One region of the Streptacidiphilus sp. EB103A genome, then DNA from elsewhere that is predicted to be linked to it. Evidence: riboswitches for the same ligand, from Rfam matches in the RefSeq annotation. Region 1 holds a riboswitch; the other holds the start of a gene.
The links. Region 1 has a riboswitch for cobalamin ahead of ABH941_RS36250 (HoxN/HupN/NixA family nickel/cobalt transporter). Riboswitches for the same ligand answer to the same signal wherever they lie in the genome.
Positions count from the first base shown of each region.

Region 1 (7,637 bases):
ATCGTCCAGTACAGCAACGGCCTCTACTACCAGGCCACCCATGACAACCCGGGCTACGACCCGGTCATCAGCACCTGGTACTGGTCCCCGTACAGCTGCACCTCCGGCGGCGGCACCACCACACCGCCCGCCACCACCGGATTCCCGGTCAGCGAAGCCCAGTTCAACCAGATGTTCCCGAGCCGGAACTCCTTCTACACCTACAGCGGCCTGGTCACCGCGCTCAGCGCGTACCCCGCGTTCGCGGCCACCGGCAGCACCACCGTCCGGGCCCAGGAGGCCGCCGCGTTCCTGGCCAACGTCAGCCATGAGACCGGCGGGCTGGTCTACATCGTCGAGCAGAACACCGCCGACTGGGGCACCTACTGCCTCGCCTCCGAGCCCTACGGCTGCCCGGCCGGAACGTCCTCCTACTACGGCCGCGGCCCGCTGCAGTTGAGCTGGAACTTCAACTACAAGGCGGCCGGTGACGCCCTCGGGATCGACCTGCTCGACAGCCCGAGCCTGGTCGCGACCGATGCCGCGATCTCCTGGAAGACCGCCCTCTGGTACTGGGACACCCAGAACGGCCCCGGCACCATGACCGCGCACAACGCCATGGTCAACGGCGCCGGCTTCGGAGAGACGATCCGCAGCATCAACGGCAGCATCGAGTGCAACGGTCAGAACACCGCCGAGATGCAGGACCGGGTCACCAAGTACCAGTCCTACGCCGCGATCCTCGGGGTCTCGCCCGGCAGTAATCTCACCTGCTGAAGTCGGCCGGAGCGACGCCGTTTCCGCCCTCTCCGGGGCGGGGGCGGCGTCGTCCCGCGCGCAGGGGGTGGATGCTCGCTACGGTAAAGGGGACACAGCAGATCAACAGCTGACATTTCCCCTCGACGTGAGGATCGGCCCCCCATGAGCCTCAGTATCCGCAACCAGATCCCCGGCACCGTCACCTCGGTCACCCCCGGCGAGGTGATGGCCACGGTGCGGACCAGACTGACCGGCGGCCAGGACATCACCGCGGCCATCACCCTGGAAGCCGTCAAGGAACTCGGGCTGGCCGAGGGCACCGCGGTGCGCACCATGGTGAAGTCCACCGAGGTCTCGCTGGCCACCGGGCCGGTCACCGGTCTGAGCATCCGCAACCAGATCCCCGGCACCGTCTCCGAGGTCGCCACCGGCGGCGCGATGGCCACCGTCAAGATCGCGGTCGAGGGCGGCGAGATCACGGCGGCGATCACCAAGGACGCCGTCGCCGACCTCGGCCTCACCGTGGGCACCAGGGTCACCGCGCTGATCAAGTCCACCGAGGTCTCGCTGGCCACCGTCTGACGCGCCGACATTTCCCGGCTGTGCGGCATCTGCAAGGGCGGATGCCGCACAGCCCTTGCATATACCAGGCAATGACCCCCTGGGGTGCCGTACCCGCGATTCGATGCACCCGGCGGCGGGTACCTGCCTCTCAGCCGTACGGCGCGCGCGTCGAGAGGGGACCCCAGCCATGAGCCGTCCCACCCCTGCTGTCCGCCTGCACGGACACCTCGCCCAGCCCCGGGAACTGACGGTGGAGCAGCTGCGGGAGCTGCCCGCGCACCGGGCCGAGGTCAGCTTCGACTGCCGCACCAGCGGGCCGCAGCACCACGCCTTCGAGGGGCCGAAGCTCTGGGACGTGCTGCGGGCGGCCGGGCTGCACCTGGTGTCCGCGAACCGGAAGGGCCGGCTGGGGCATCTGATCACCATCACCGGCGCCGACGGGCACTTCGTGCTGCTGTCCTGGGCCGAGATCGACCCCGAGTTCAGCGGCCAGCAGATCCTGCTGGCCACCAGGATCGACTCCCGTCCGCTCGACGCCGCCGGACCGCAGCTCGTCGTCCCCACCGACGTGTGCGGCGCCCGCTACATCAGCGGCATCACCGCCGTGTGGGTCGGCCCCCTGCATGCCTGGCAACCCACCGCTGCTGTCCAGAGTCATCCCGACGGTCCCGGTCAGCGGGCGAGGACGCAGTCCCCGCACAACGCGCCGGCCCTGCCGGGAGCGGCGCGGTAGATCAGGCAGCAGCTGCGGCGCCGGAACCCGCTCCCGACGGTGGCGTCCGGCGCGTGGGTGCCGCGCAGGGCCGGCCGCGCCAGCAGCAGGCCGGCCGCGGCACGGGTCTCGGCAGCCAGGTCCGGACGGCCGCCGGCCAGGACGGTGGCGGCGCCGTTGACCGCGGAGGCGACGTTGCCCCAGAGGATTTTGGGCGAGACCGACAGCGCGGCTGTGGCCTGGACCAGGGCGCTCACCGGACCGTCGACGAGGTCGTCGGGTGTGCCGGGGGCGAAGGCGGCGGCGTCGAAGGAGAGCGGGAACGCTCCGCCCGGGACCGGCTGCCACCGGAGCAGCTCCAGGTCCGGCCGCGGCCAGGCGCCGGACAGCACGGCGACGGCCAGGGCCGGGGAGACCAGCCTGGCGGTCAGTCCCAGCTGGGTCACCGAGGCGGCCACGCGCAGTTCGACGGCGGCGGGGCTCTGCGCTCCGGCTGCGGCGAGGCGGGTCCGCACACCGTCCGCGCGTTCGCGCAGCAGCCGCGGGTCCTCGACCAGGGTGCGCAGCTCCTGCCACGGCGGGCGGGCGGGTGCGTCCCCGTGGTGGCTGTGCAGGGCGAAGAACGGCCCGAGGGCCGCGAGCTGGTCGAGCATCGCGAACATGAGCACAGTCTCCCTGGCTGGAAATACGCGGAAAGGTAAGGTTTCGGAAATTGCCGAGCCATCCCCTGCACTATGGGGATCACAGGTTCGAAGTTCCCAGGGAGTGTTTATGGCAGGCCGACCCGAGCGCCGACCGCAGCAGACCCACCGTGGCCGGGTGGAGCGCGTCGAGCGGCTCACGCCGCACATGATCCGGGTCGTCCTCGGCGGCGAGGGCCTCGCGGCCTTCGCCACCAGGGGGCTCACCGACCATTACATCAAGATCCAGTTCCCGCGCCCGGGCGTGGTCTATCCGGAGCCCTTCGACCCGGCGCTGATCCGCGCCGAACTGCCGCGCGAGGACTGGCCGGTGACCCGTACCTACACCGTGCGGCGCTGGGACGCGGAGACGGGCGAGCTGACGGTGGACTTCGTCCACCACGGCGACGAGGGAGTGGCCGGGCCCTGGGCCGCGCGGGCACAGCCCGGCGACGAGATCCACTTCGGCGGACCCGGCGGCGGCTACGCCCCCTCCCCCGACGCCGACTGGCACCTGCTGGTCGGCGACGAGAGCGCGCTGCCCGCCATCGCCGCCGCCCTGGAGCAGCTGCCCGAGGGGGCCAGGGCGCATGTCTTCGTCGAGGTGGCCGGTCCCGAGGAGGAGCAGAAGCTGCCCACCCCGGCCGACGCCGAGATCACCTGGCTGCACCGGGGCGAGGGACGGATCGGCGAGGCCCTGGTCCGCGCCGTCTCCGGGCTCGACTTCCCGACCGGCCTGCCCGAGGCGTTCGTGCACGGCGAGGCCGGCTTCGTCAAGGAGCTGCGCCGACTGCTGCGGGTCGAGCGCAGCATCCCGATGGACCGGCTCTCCATCTCCGGCTACTGGCGCACCGGTCAGGACGAGGACGGCTGGCAGTCGACGAAGCGGGAGTGGAACCGCAGCGTCGAGGAGGAGCAGGGGAGCTGAGGCCCCACGGCGGCGCGGTTCGTCACCCGTGGGCGGTGGCCGACTCGGCGCCCACACCTGCCGTCTTGACGGCGGATGACCCGAGCGAGTCGAGCAGCGCGGCCGTCCGGGCGTCGGTGAGCCGGTAGCGGACCACGCGGCCGTCCTTGTCCGGGGTGACCGTGCCCGAGGCGCGCAGCAGCCGCAGCATCTGCGAGACCGCGGTGTCGGAGATCCCGGTGGCGATGGCCAGGTCGGTGACGGCGATCGGGCCGCCGTGGTGGACCGCCAGCAGCAGGGTGAGCCGGCCGGGCTCGCCCAGCAGCGCGAACCTGGCCGACCATTCGGCGACCCGGGCGGCGTCGCCGATGCCCTCGATGGCGTCGCAGACGGTGTGCTCGTCGATGGTGCGCCGGTGCGCGCGCTCCTCGGGAACCAGATGCATGCGCCCACTTCACCTCAGAGTCCGAGTGAGATGCAACACCTGCACAGCTGTGCAGGCTTGATGATGTGGTCCCCGCACCCCTACGGTGGTTCAGCCGTGGTGTTCGGGAAGACCGGTGAAGGGCCCTCAGGGGCCCCAGACCGGAGCGGCCCTCGCCACTGTGATCGGGAAATCTCCGCACCGTGCCTGTTCCTCCGCCGAGGAGCCGGCGGCCACTGGGCGCGCTCGCGTGCCTGGGAAGGCCGGGTGCTGGAGGTGTTCGCACCCGTCAGCCAGGAGACCGGCCACGGCACCGCACGACTTACTGTCCACGAGGTGCTGGAGAGGCTGCCCTGCTATGACCCTGCCCGAAAACCCCGTCATACCCGTGAACCCCGTCATACCCGTGCTCCGCTGGGAGCGCAGGGACTGGATCCGCACCGGCGGGCTGATGGCGGTGATCGCCGCGCTCCATGTCGTCGCCTTCGGCATCCTGGCCGTCATGGTCGCCCCGCACCACTACACCGTCGGCAAGCAGGTCTTCGGCCTCGGCCTCGGCGTCACCGCCTACACCCTGGGCATGCGGCACGCCTTCGACGCGGACCACATCGCCGCCATCGACAACACCACCCGCAAGCTGATGGCCGACGGCAAGCGCCCCATCTCGGTCGGCTTCTGGTTCGCGCTGGGCCACTCCAGCATCGTGGTGCTCCTGGCCGCTGGCATCGCCGCCGGAGCCCGGTTCGCCGGGGCCGTGACCAATGACTCCTCCAGCACCCACCAGGCCCTGGGCGTGGTCAGCACCAGCGTCTCCGGCGGCTTCCTCTACCTGATCGCCGCGCTCAACCTGGTCTCCCTGTTCGGCATCAACCGGGTGTTCCGGGCGATGCGCCAAGGACAGTTCGACGAACACGAGTTGGAGAAGCACCTGGACAGCCGCGGTTTCATGAACCGCATCCTGGGCCGGCTCACCAAATCGATCACCCGCCCTGGCCAGATGTTCCTGATCGGCCTGCTGTTCGGCATCGGCTTCGACACCGCCACCGAGGTCACCCTGATGGTGATGGCCGGCTCCGGCGCCGCGGCCGGCCTCCCCTGGTACGCCATCCTGTGCCTGCCGCTGCTGTTCGCCGCCGGGATGAGCCTGTTCGACACCCTCGACGGCACCTTCATGAACTTCGCCTACCACTGGGCGTTCTCCAACCCGGTGCGCAAGGTCTACTACAACCTCGCCATCACCGGCCTCTCGGTCGCCGTGGCGTTCCTGATCGGCACGATCGAGCTGGTCGGTGTGGTCCACGACCAGCTCGGTCTCGACGACCCGGTCAGCAACTGGATCTCCGGCGTCAACCTCAACAACGTCGGCTTCGTCATCGTCGGACTGTTCGTGGCGGTCTGGGCCTGCGCCCTGGCCTACTGGCGGCTGGCCAGGGTGGAGCACCGCTGGGGGAACCAGGCCTGACCCGTCGCGGCCGTCCCGGCGGCGCACGGCGCCCGGGACCGACCGATGTGACCGGATTCGGTACCGCCCGGACCCTTGACTCACAGGTACGCCTTCTTGACGTCGCGCCCGCGGCACGCTGGGATTCGTGGCAGTCATTGCAGACTATGTCAGGTCCATGGCGTGACAGGGCGCGGCGGGGGTACTCAGGAGGACGGACGGTTCCATGCAACCAGCACCGAGCGGCAGCACACCCCCGATCGGCCGCGGCCTGCTCCTCACCGAGGCCCGTGGCGCGCTGCGGCCTGACCGAGGGCTGCTGCTCACCGGTCCGGCGGGGATCGGCAAGAGCGCGGTCCTGGACGTCCTCGCCGCGGAGGCCGCCGCGGCGGGAATGCTGGTCCTGCGCAGCGCGCCGATCCCGGAGGAGTCGGTGCTCCCCTATGCCGCCCTGTCCGACCTGCTGTCCTGCGTGCCCGCCGACCTCCTGGCCCAGTACCCGCCGCTGCTGCTCCGCACCCAGCCCGGCACCGCCCAGGAGCGGCTGGCCCTGCACACGGCCGCGGTCCGACTGCTGCGCACCCTGTCCGCGGACGCGTCCGTGCTGCTCGTCCTGGACGGGCTCCAGGACCTCGACCTGCCCAGCGCCGCGCTGCTCTCCTTCCTGACCCGCCGGGCCGGCACCCTGGCCGTCACCGTGGCCGCCGCCGAACGGACCGGCTCAGGCGAATCGGCCCTGCGCAACCGGCTCTGCCCGCCGACCGTGGTCGAACTGGCCGTCCCCCCGCTCCCCGACGACGCGATCGAGGAACTGATAGCCCGTCAGGGATCGCTCCCGCCGGTCCGCGAGCTGCGCCGGATCCAGCAGCTCAGCGCCGGGAACCCGTTCTACGCCCGGGAATTGGCCCTGGCCGCAGGCAATCGTCCACAGCCCGGCGGCCGGTGGGCCGAGGAGGAGCCGCCGGTCCCGCGGCGGCTGCGCAACCTGCTGCTCGCGCCGACCCGCGCGCTGCCGCCGCAGTCCCGGTCCGCACTGCTGCTGGTCGCCTGCTCGCCGCAGCCCACGCTCGGCCTGCTGCACGCCGCCGGCGTCGCCGACCCGGTCGCCGCGCTGGCCGAGGCCGAGCGTCTGGGCCTGGTCTCGGTCTCGGCCCACGGCCGGGTACGGCTGCGGCACCCGCTGCTCGGCGCGGCGCTGCAGGCCGAGGCGCTGCTCCGGGAGCGGATCGCGGTCCACACCGCCCTCGCCGAGGCCACCGCGGAACCCGTCGCCCGGGCCCGGCACCTCGCGCAGGCCCACCCACGGGAGGACGCCCAGGTCGCCGCCGCCCTCGCCGCGGCCGCCGACGTGGCCCGGCACCGCGGCGAACCCGACACCGCGTACGAGCTCACCGCCCTCGCCGCCGAGCACACTCCCGCCGCCGACCCGCGGCGGCGCACCGCGCGCCTGCTCGCCGCCGCGGCCCACGCCGCCGACGCGGGGCTGCACGAGGACGCCCGCAGATCCGCCGCCGGAGTGCTCACCGACTCCGCCGACCCGGCCCAGCGGGTCCGGGCCCGGATGATCCTGCTGGAGACGGTCGGGCAGGCGCTGGACGAGGCCGGCGGCCTGATCCAGGGCGGCCTCGCCGACGCCGGGGACGACCCGTCGCTGCTGGCCCCGCTCTACTTCTGGTCCGCCGTCCGGGAGTTGCTCGGCGGTCGGACCGGCACCGCCGCGGCGGAGGCCCAGCGGGCCGCCGCCCTCGCCTTCACCGCGGAGGACCGGGCCACCCGGGTGGAGGCCCTGGGCCTGGTCGCGACCGTGCAGGGACTGCGCGGAAACCCGGTCGCCGCCGACGCGGCGCTGGAACTGGCGCTGCAGCTGGCCGCGGCCGAGCAGAGCGCCAGCCTGCTGCGCCGGCTGGCCCTGGCCCAGCTGGACGCCGACCAGGTGCCCCAGGCCCGGCGCCGGGTCACCGCCCTGCTGGACCCCGGGGCCGGGGCCGAGGGCGTGGAGGACACCCTGGCCACCCTGGTCGCGCTGGTCCGGATCCAGACCCGGGCCGGGGAGTGCCGACAGGCCCTGACCACCGCCGAACGCTGCACCGCCCTGGTCGCCGACGCCGGCCAGCCCTCCCCCCTCGCCGCCTACGCGGCCGCGCTGGCCGAGACCGCCGGCGGCAGCACCA
Region 1 covers NZ_JBGCAQ010000028.1:108,515-116,151, forward strand. The annotation lists gene ABH941_RS36220 (glycoside hydrolase family 19 protein) at 1-756, shown strand, start outside; gene ABH941_RS36225 (molybdopterin-binding protein) at 901-1,320, shown strand; gene ABH941_RS36230 (hypothetical protein) at 1,490-2,035, shown strand; gene ABH941_RS36235 ((2Fe-2S)-binding protein) at 1,975-2,676, opposite strand; gene ABH941_RS36240 (siderophore-interacting protein) at 2,786-3,622, shown strand; gene ABH941_RS36245 (ArsR/SmtB family transcription factor) at 3,645-4,046, opposite strand; cobalamin riboswitch at 4,127-4,350, shown strand; gene ABH941_RS36250 (HoxN/HupN/NixA family nickel/cobalt transporter) at 4,384-5,487, shown strand; gene ABH941_RS36255 (AAA family ATPase) at 5,693-7,637, shown strand, end outside.

Region 2 (7,637 bases), on a different contig from region 1:
GTCGCCCAGCCGGTCCAGCCGTTCCTCGCGCGCGGCGGCGAAGCTGGTGTCCGGGGCCGGGACGAAGCGCCGCCCGGCGGCTGCCGCGACCTCGCGCAGAAAGGCGCGGCGGAAGCCGTCGTTCTCCAGCGCGCCGTGCCAGGTGGTGCCCCACAGCGCGCCCTGGCGCACTCCGTCCAGCCAGGGCTCGCCGCCCTCGACGACAGCCGTCCCGTGGTGGATCTCGTAGCCGGCCACGGTCTCCCCGTAGGCCTCGCCCACCGGCCGGGCCAGGGTCTTCGCGGCCGCGAACTCCACCCGTACCGGCAGCAGCCCCAGCCCGGGGACGGCTCCGGCCTTGGACTCGACCTCGTCCACGATGGTCCGCCCCAGCATCTGGTAGCCGCCGCACACCCCCAGCACCGGCCGTCCCTCGGCGGCGCGACCGGCCAGCGCCGCGTCCAGGCCGCGCTCGCGCAGCCAGAGCAGGTCGGCGACGGTCGCCCGGGTTCCGGGGAGCACCACCAGGTCGGCGTCGGCCAGCTCCTCCGGCCGGGTCGCCCAGCGCACCAGCACGCCGGGCTCCTGCGCCAGCGCGTCGATGTCGGTGAAGTTGGACAGCCGGGGCAGCCGCACCACGGAGACCCGCAGCACCTCCTCCCCGGAGGCGCCGCCGCTGGGCGCCCGGTCGACCAGGCCGGCCAGGTCCAGCGAGTCCTCGGCGTCCAGCCAGAGCCCCGGCAGCATCGGCAGCACCCCCAGGGACGGACGGTGCGTCAGCTTTTCCAGCATGTCCAGACCGGGCTTGAGCAGCCGGACGTCGCCGCGGAACTTGTTGACGATCCAGCCGGCCAGGTGCCGCTGGTCCTCGGCCGACAGCAGCGCCAGCGTCCCGTACATGGACGCGAACACCCCGCCGCGGTCGATGTCGCCGACCACCACCACCGGCAGCGAGGCCGCGACCGCCAGGCCCATGTTGGCGATGTCCCGGTCCCGCAGGTTGATCTCGGCGGGGGAGCCCGCGCCCTCGCAGACCACCACGTCGTAGCGGCTGCGCAGATCGGCCAGGCAGTCCAGGGCGATCCGCAGCAGCGCGGGCTTGCGCTCGCGGTAGTCCAGCGCGCCGACCTCGGCGACCGGCTGCCCCAGCACCACCACCTGGCTGCGGTGGTCGGCGCCGGGCTTGAGCAGCACCGGGTTCATCGCCGCCTCGGGTTCGATCCGGGCGGCGGCCGACTGCATCGCCTGGGCCCGGCCGATCTCGGCGCCGTCGGCGGTGACAAAGGAGTTCAGCGACATGTTCTGCGCCTTGAACGGCGCGACCGAGACCCCCTGGCGCGCCAGCCAGCGGCAGACACCGGCGGTGACCACGCTCTTCCCCGCGTCCGACGTGGTCCCCGCGACCAGCAGTGCCCCGTTCATCGGCGCCTCCCCTTTCCTGCCGCGACCAGCGCGGTCACGCCGACCGCCAGCAGTCCTACCCGTCGCGAAAGCCGACAGGCCCGTTCGATGTCCGCGACCGCCACCGGCCGCGACCCGGCCCCGAGCACCGGACGGTGCTCGGTTCTTTCGCCGTACTTCAAGGTCCCGCCCAGTCGCACCCCGAGCGCCCCCGCGAAGGCCGCCTCCGCCTGGCCGGCGTTGGGGCTGGGGTGGCTGGAGGCGTCCGCCCGCCAGACCCGCCAGGCGTCCCGGCGGTGTTCCGACCCCGCCGCGACCACCGTCAGCAGCGCGGTGAACCGGGCCCCCGGCCAGCCCGCCACGTCGTCGAGCCGGGCCGAGGCCCAGCCGAACCGCAGGTAGCGGGGCGAGCGATGGCCCACCATGGCGTCCAGGGTGTTCACCGCGCGGAACGCCAGCAGCCCGGGAGCGCCCGCCACCGCGCCCCACACCAGGGCGTTCACCACCGCGTCGGCGGTGTTCTCGGCCACCGACTCGACCACCGCACGGGCGATCTGCTGCTCGGTCAGCTCCCTGGGGTCGCGGCCGCAGAGGTAGGGCAGCCGCTTGCGCGCGGCCGCGAGGTCACCCGCCTCCAGCGCGGCGCCAATGGTGCGCGCCTCCCGCACCAGGGAGGCGCCGCCGAGCACGGTCCAGGTGGCCCCGGCCGTGAACAGCGCCGTCCCGGCCGGGTTGCCGCGCAGGGCGTGCTCGCCGCAGCGGGCCGCCCCGGCGACGGCGCCGACGCAGAGCCCGGTGAAGACCGCTCCGGTGCCGCGCCGGTCACGCCAGATCAGCCGCTCCAGTGCTCCGGCCGCCCGGCCGAACCCGGCCACCGGGTGCCCGCGCCGGGGGTCGCCGAGGGCGGCGTCGGCCGCGAATCCCGCTGCGAGGCCCAGGGCGGTGGTCGCCCGCACGGCGGTCAGCCGCAGGGCTGAGCGGCGACGGGGACTACAGGCAGAAGTGGTGGTGCGGCAGCAACGCGCATGGCGGTGAATGTCCTCACTCAGGGTCCGCGCCCTGGATCGACGAACCGGGGGCGAGAGTCTCCTGGCTCCCGGATCGACACGCCCCCGGGCCTTCCCGCAGCTGCCACCGCCTGAAGCAGGTGTGGCCGCCGCCGTGGCCGTCGTTCGAGGGCGCTCCCCGGTGACAGTGGCGGGACCGCGCCGGACTGGGGGTCTCCCCCTTCACCGGCTTCCTCTCCATGCCTCCGTTTGGCCTGCTGATACCACCACGCAGCCGGACCGAGCGTCAACCGACGCCGACCCCGGCCACCGACGGCCCCCTTCTCAGGCGGCGTTGTTCTTGCTCGCCGGCAGCTGCTTCGGTGTGCGGACGACGCGCAGCAGTTCGACGCCGGGCGATCCCGGCTCGGACGACGCCGGGGCCTGGACCGGGCCCAGGACCGGACCGGGCAGCACCTGCCCCTGCACGACCTGGCTGAGTACGACCTGCTCACCGGGGCTGGTGGGCGGGCGGAGGAAGTGGTCCTCGAACCATGACATGCCCAGGATCACGAGCAGGCCGATCGGAGCTATGACGACGCAGAGTAGGACAGACATGGGCACCCCAGGCGGTCAGTGCTGCTGCGGTCTTCCGACTCCCCCCGGATCCCAGCCTCAGCCACCGCTCCGTGTTCCGCATCTCGGGGAGTCCGCACGCGACTGCGGACAGTCAGCGCCCTGCGGCCCGCCCGCCGGTCCGTCCCGGCTCAGTGCCGTCCCGAGACCACGTCGGCGACCCGGGCGATCGGCGAGGTCGTCGCCCTGCCGCCGCGTTCCTGCCGGTCCGCCGCGTGGTAGGCGGCGTACATGCCGTGCACGCCGATCCAGCGCAGCGGTTCCGGCTCCCAGCGCCTGACCCGGTGGTTCACCCAGGGCAGTGCCGTCAGCCCGGTGTCCTCCCCTAGCACCAGGTCCCGCAGGGTCCGGGCGGCCAGGTTGGTGGTGGTCACGCCGCTGCCGACATAGCCGCCGGCCAGGCCGAGACCGGTGGCCGGGTCCAGCTCCACCGTCGAACACCAGTCCCGTGGCACGCCCAGCACACCGGACCAGGCGTGGTCGATCCGCGCTCCGGCCGCGGCCGGGAAGAAGTCCTCCAGGATCGCCCGCAGCTGGTCCACCGTCTTCTGCGCCGTCAGCCCGTCGTTGTCGGTGCGCGAGCCGAAGCGGTACGGGACGCCGCGTCCGCCCAGGGCGATCCGGTCGTCGGCGGTGCGCTGCGCGTACATGTAGGCGTGCGCCATGTCGCCCAGGGTCTCCCGCCCGGACCAGCCGACCGCCTCCCAGAACGCGGCCGGCAGCGGCTCGGTGACCACCATCGAGGAGTTCATCGGCAGCCAGGACCGCCGCTCGCCGCGCAGCGCCGAGGTGAAGCCCTCGGTGGCCCGCAGCACGAATCGCGCCGACACCGTGCCCCGGTCGGTGACCGCCTTGGCGAGCGCACTTGACGAGCCCGGAACGATCTCGGTCACCGTCGTGGACTCGTACACCGACACGCCCATCGACTCGACCACCCGGGCCAGCCCGACCACCAGCTTCGCGGGCTGGATCCGGGCCCCGTGCGGGGTCCAGCAGGCGCCCAGGGCGCCGTCCACGTCGATCCGCGCGGCGGCCTCGGTCGGGCTCAGCAGCTCCAGGCCGGTCTCGCCGAAGGAGTGCTCGTTCTCGACGTACGCCCCAAGCCGCTCCAACTGGGCGGGGGTGCGGGCGACCTCCATCATCCCGCCCTTGGCGATGTCGGCGTCGATGCCCTCGGCCGCGCACACCGCGATCACCTCGTCCACCGCGCCGTTCATCGCCTGCTGCATGGCGATCGCGCCGGGTTTGCCGTACCTGCGGGCGAAGACGCCGCGCCCGGCGAAGCCGTTGTAGAGCCAGCCGCCGTTGCGGCCGGACGCGCCGTACCCGCAGAAGCGCTGCTCCAGGACGGTGACGCGCAGGCCGGGATCGGCCTTCTTCAGGTAGTACGCGGTCCACAGGCCGGTGTAGCCGCCGCCCACGATGCAGACATCGGCCTCGGCCGAACCGTCCAGCGGCCTTCGCGGGGTGGGGAGCCCGATGGTCGAATACCAGAACGAGACACCGCCGTTGGCGGTGGCGGACGTGCCCACGCGAGACCTGCTTCCCTGCTGCGGATAGTGCCCGGCACGCTACCGATGCCCCGGACCTGCGGCAATGCCCACTGTGTCAGGTGCGCACGGTGGACTCGGACACTCCGTCGGATGGCCGCGCACCGCTGGCGCGTACCGCCGCGGGGTACTGGGATTGTCTGGAGCGGGTATGGACGTCGTAGCGGACCGACCTTGGGAGCCAGATGCGCTGGGGACGAACGGCTGTGCTGGCCACGGCCACGGCGGTGGGCGCCGGCGCGGCCGCACTGGTCGCCGGACGGGTGGTCTCCGATTTCTCGGTCCGGCCCCGCGGCGCGGCCCCGGCGGCGGGCGGCGGGCTCCGGGTCCACTCCCTGGCCGCCGGGCGGGTCGAGCTGACCCGCTCCTGGGAGACCCAGCGCCCCGGCCGCTACGCGCTTGAGTACGCGTCAGGACACGCGGTCGTGGGCGAGGTGCTCGGCACCACCGCGCAGACCGTGGTGCGTCGGCTGGAGAGCACCGCCGGCGCCGCGCTCGCGGTCGGGCAGACCGTGCTGATCACCCCGCAGGTCCTCACCGGCGACCCCCGCTCCGCGCTCGGCCTCGACTACTCCGAGATCCATGTCCGCGGCGAGCTCGGCCCGATGCCCGCCTGGTACCTGCCGGGCGTGCGCGACCTGTGCGTGATCGCCGTCCACGGCATCGGCGCCGACCGCCGCCAGGCGCTGCCGCTGCTGCCGCTGCTGGACCGGCTCAAGGTCCCGGTGCTGGTGGTGACCTACCGCAACGACGAGGGCGCGCCGCGCTCGCCCGACGGCATCGCCCACTTCGGCGAGACCGAGTGGCGCGACGTGGAGGCCGCGATCCGTCTCGCGGTGGACGGCGGCGCGGGGCGGATCCTGCTCTACGGCTGGTCCGTCGGAGCCACCATGGCGCTCCGGGCGGCGGCCCGCTCCGACCACCGCGAGGCCGTCCGCGGCCTGGTGCTGGACTCCCCGGTGCTGGACTGGGAGGACACGGTGCGCCGTCAGGCCACCAGGCGCGGCGTCCCCGGCGCCCTGGCCGAGTTGGGCGTACGGGCGGCCCAGGGGCGCTCCGCGGTCGATCCGGCCGGTTTCGACCGGCTGGCCCTCGGCGCCGACCTCACCGTCCCGGCGCTGTTGCTGCACAGCGCGGACGACACCGTCGCGGCCGTCGCCCCGGCCCGGGAGCTCGCCCGGCGGCGCGAGCATCTCGTGGTCTACGAGGAGTACGCCGGCGCGGAGCACGAGGCGCTGTGGAACGCGGATCCGGAGCGCTACCAGGCGACCCTGCTCAGATTCCTCACCCCCCTCCTGTGACCCTTCCGTCACCATTCCGGGACCGATAGGACCCCGCCGCGCCAGGGGATGTGACAACTGGCCCGCGGACGGGGAAGACTGCACGGCGTGACGTCCCGGAATTCGCGTGACCGTACTGGCCGATCCGAGATTTCTGGCCGACCCGACACCGTCGGCGGGCGACAGGAGGGTGCACCCGCGAGGGTGACCCGGCTGCCGACCGCCGCCCGCCCGCCGCAGCCCCGCGCGGCGACCTCAGGCACAGTGCCACCCGCAGGCGGGGGCAGCGCCGGCGCTGCGCGCTCCGGCGCGCATGCACGCCGCACGCCCCCTGCTGGGCTGCCCGGCCCCGCCCAGCTCTCCCCGCTCGCCCGCAGGCTGCTCGCCGACGCGGTCCGGATCGCCCGCTGGGCCGGCGAACTGCCCAACGTCGACCGGCGCGGCGACCTGCTGGAGGGCGACGTGGTCTCGGCCGGCCGCGCTCTGGCGATGACCCATGACGCCGCCGTCGCCTCCTGGGAACGGGCCCGGCTGGCCGGCCTGGTCGAACTGCGCGGCAGCGGCGCGGGCCCCGGCTGGCGGCTGCACGCCTGGGAGCACGACGACGAGGCCGTGCTGCGCGGCTGGGCGGCGCTGTTCGACGCCTGGACGCTGCTGGTGCCGGTACCGGACCGCAACCTGACCTCGCTGGCCGGGCTCGCCGTCGACCACGCCCCGCAACTGCTCTCCTTCCTGCACCTGGTGGACGGCCCGGTGCCGCTCACCGAGCTGCTGGAACTGCTGCGCCGCGGCCTGGAGGAGCAGTGGCACGGGGGCGTTCCCCCCGCGCTGGGCGCCCCCGTCCCGCACGCCGCCTGGGCCGTCAGCGCCGTCCGCGGCGACAGCGCGCTGGCGCTGACCCTCACTCCGGGCGCGACCGAGGTCGCCGGGGTCCTGGACTGGATGCTGGACGGCTTCGCCGCCGTCGGCGCCGTGGTCCGCACCGACCTCGCCGTCCGCACCGACCTCGCCACGGCCGACGCCGAGAGCGCCGTCGCGGACGTCTGCGCCGAGCTCACCCCGCTGGGCCACTGGGCGGTGCGGGCCAAGCTGGAGGAGATCTGCACCGTCGCGCAGACCGCCGCCGGGCACATCGAGCAGTCCGCGCTGGAGCTGCTGACGGCCTGCGCGCAGTACTCCCCGGGCCCGGCCCGCGCCGAGTACCGGGCCTGGCTGGCGGCCCGTCAGGCCGAGAGCGCGGTCGCGGACCTGCTCGACGTCGCCCGCGGCGAGGACGCGCTGCTGCGCGGGCTCGCCTTCGAGGCGCTGCGGGTCGCCGGGCACCCGGCCGAGCCGGCCATCAGGGACTGCACCGAGGAGCCGCTGCTGCGCCCGTACGCGCTGCTCTGGCTGGCCGAGCAGACCGACGAGGAGGTGCTGCCCTCGGACGTGCTCGGCCAGGACGACGCCGCCTGGCTGTGGGTGGACACCGGCGCGGCCGTGCTCGAACACGGCGACACCGCGATGCTGGTCCGCCATGTCCAGGGCGCCACCGACGGCGACCCGGGCCGGCTGTTCGCGCTGGCCCGCAGGATCGGCCACCCCAGGGCGGGCCAGGTCCTGGCCGCCGTCGCCTCGGCCCACCCCGACCCCGGTGTGGCCCGCGCGGCCCGCCGCAGCGCCTTCAGCGTGCACGAGGGCGGCCGCTGAGACCCGCGGCCCCGCGGCCGACTGCCCCACCCGCAGGGCGAGTACGGTGTGTGGCAGCAGTCGGGTGAGGGGAATGGACATGACAGCCTTAGGACGGATCGATTCGCCCGCGGACG
Region 2 covers NZ_JBGCAQ010000008.1:86,605-94,241, reverse strand. The annotation lists gene ABH941_RS14880 (cobyric acid synthase) at 1-1,401, opposite strand, end outside; gene ABH941_RS14875 (cobalamin biosynthesis protein) at 1,398-2,336, opposite strand; cobalamin riboswitch at 2,440-2,670, opposite strand; gene ABH941_RS14870 (hypothetical protein) at 2,712-2,984, opposite strand; gene ABH941_RS14865 (NAD(P)/FAD-dependent oxidoreductase) at 3,134-4,534, opposite strand; gene ABH941_RS14860 (alpha/beta hydrolase family protein) at 4,738-5,853, shown strand; gene ABH941_RS14855 (hypothetical protein) at 6,037-7,521, shown strand; gene ABH941_RS14850 (MarR family winged helix-turn-helix transcriptional regulator) at 7,601-7,637, shown strand, end outside.
Region 2: it holds a riboswitch for cobalamin, as region 1 does, so the genes downstream of both, ABH941_RS14875 (cobalamin biosynthesis protein) here and ABH941_RS36250 (HoxN/HupN/NixA family nickel/cobalt transporter) in region 1, are expected to answer to the same signal.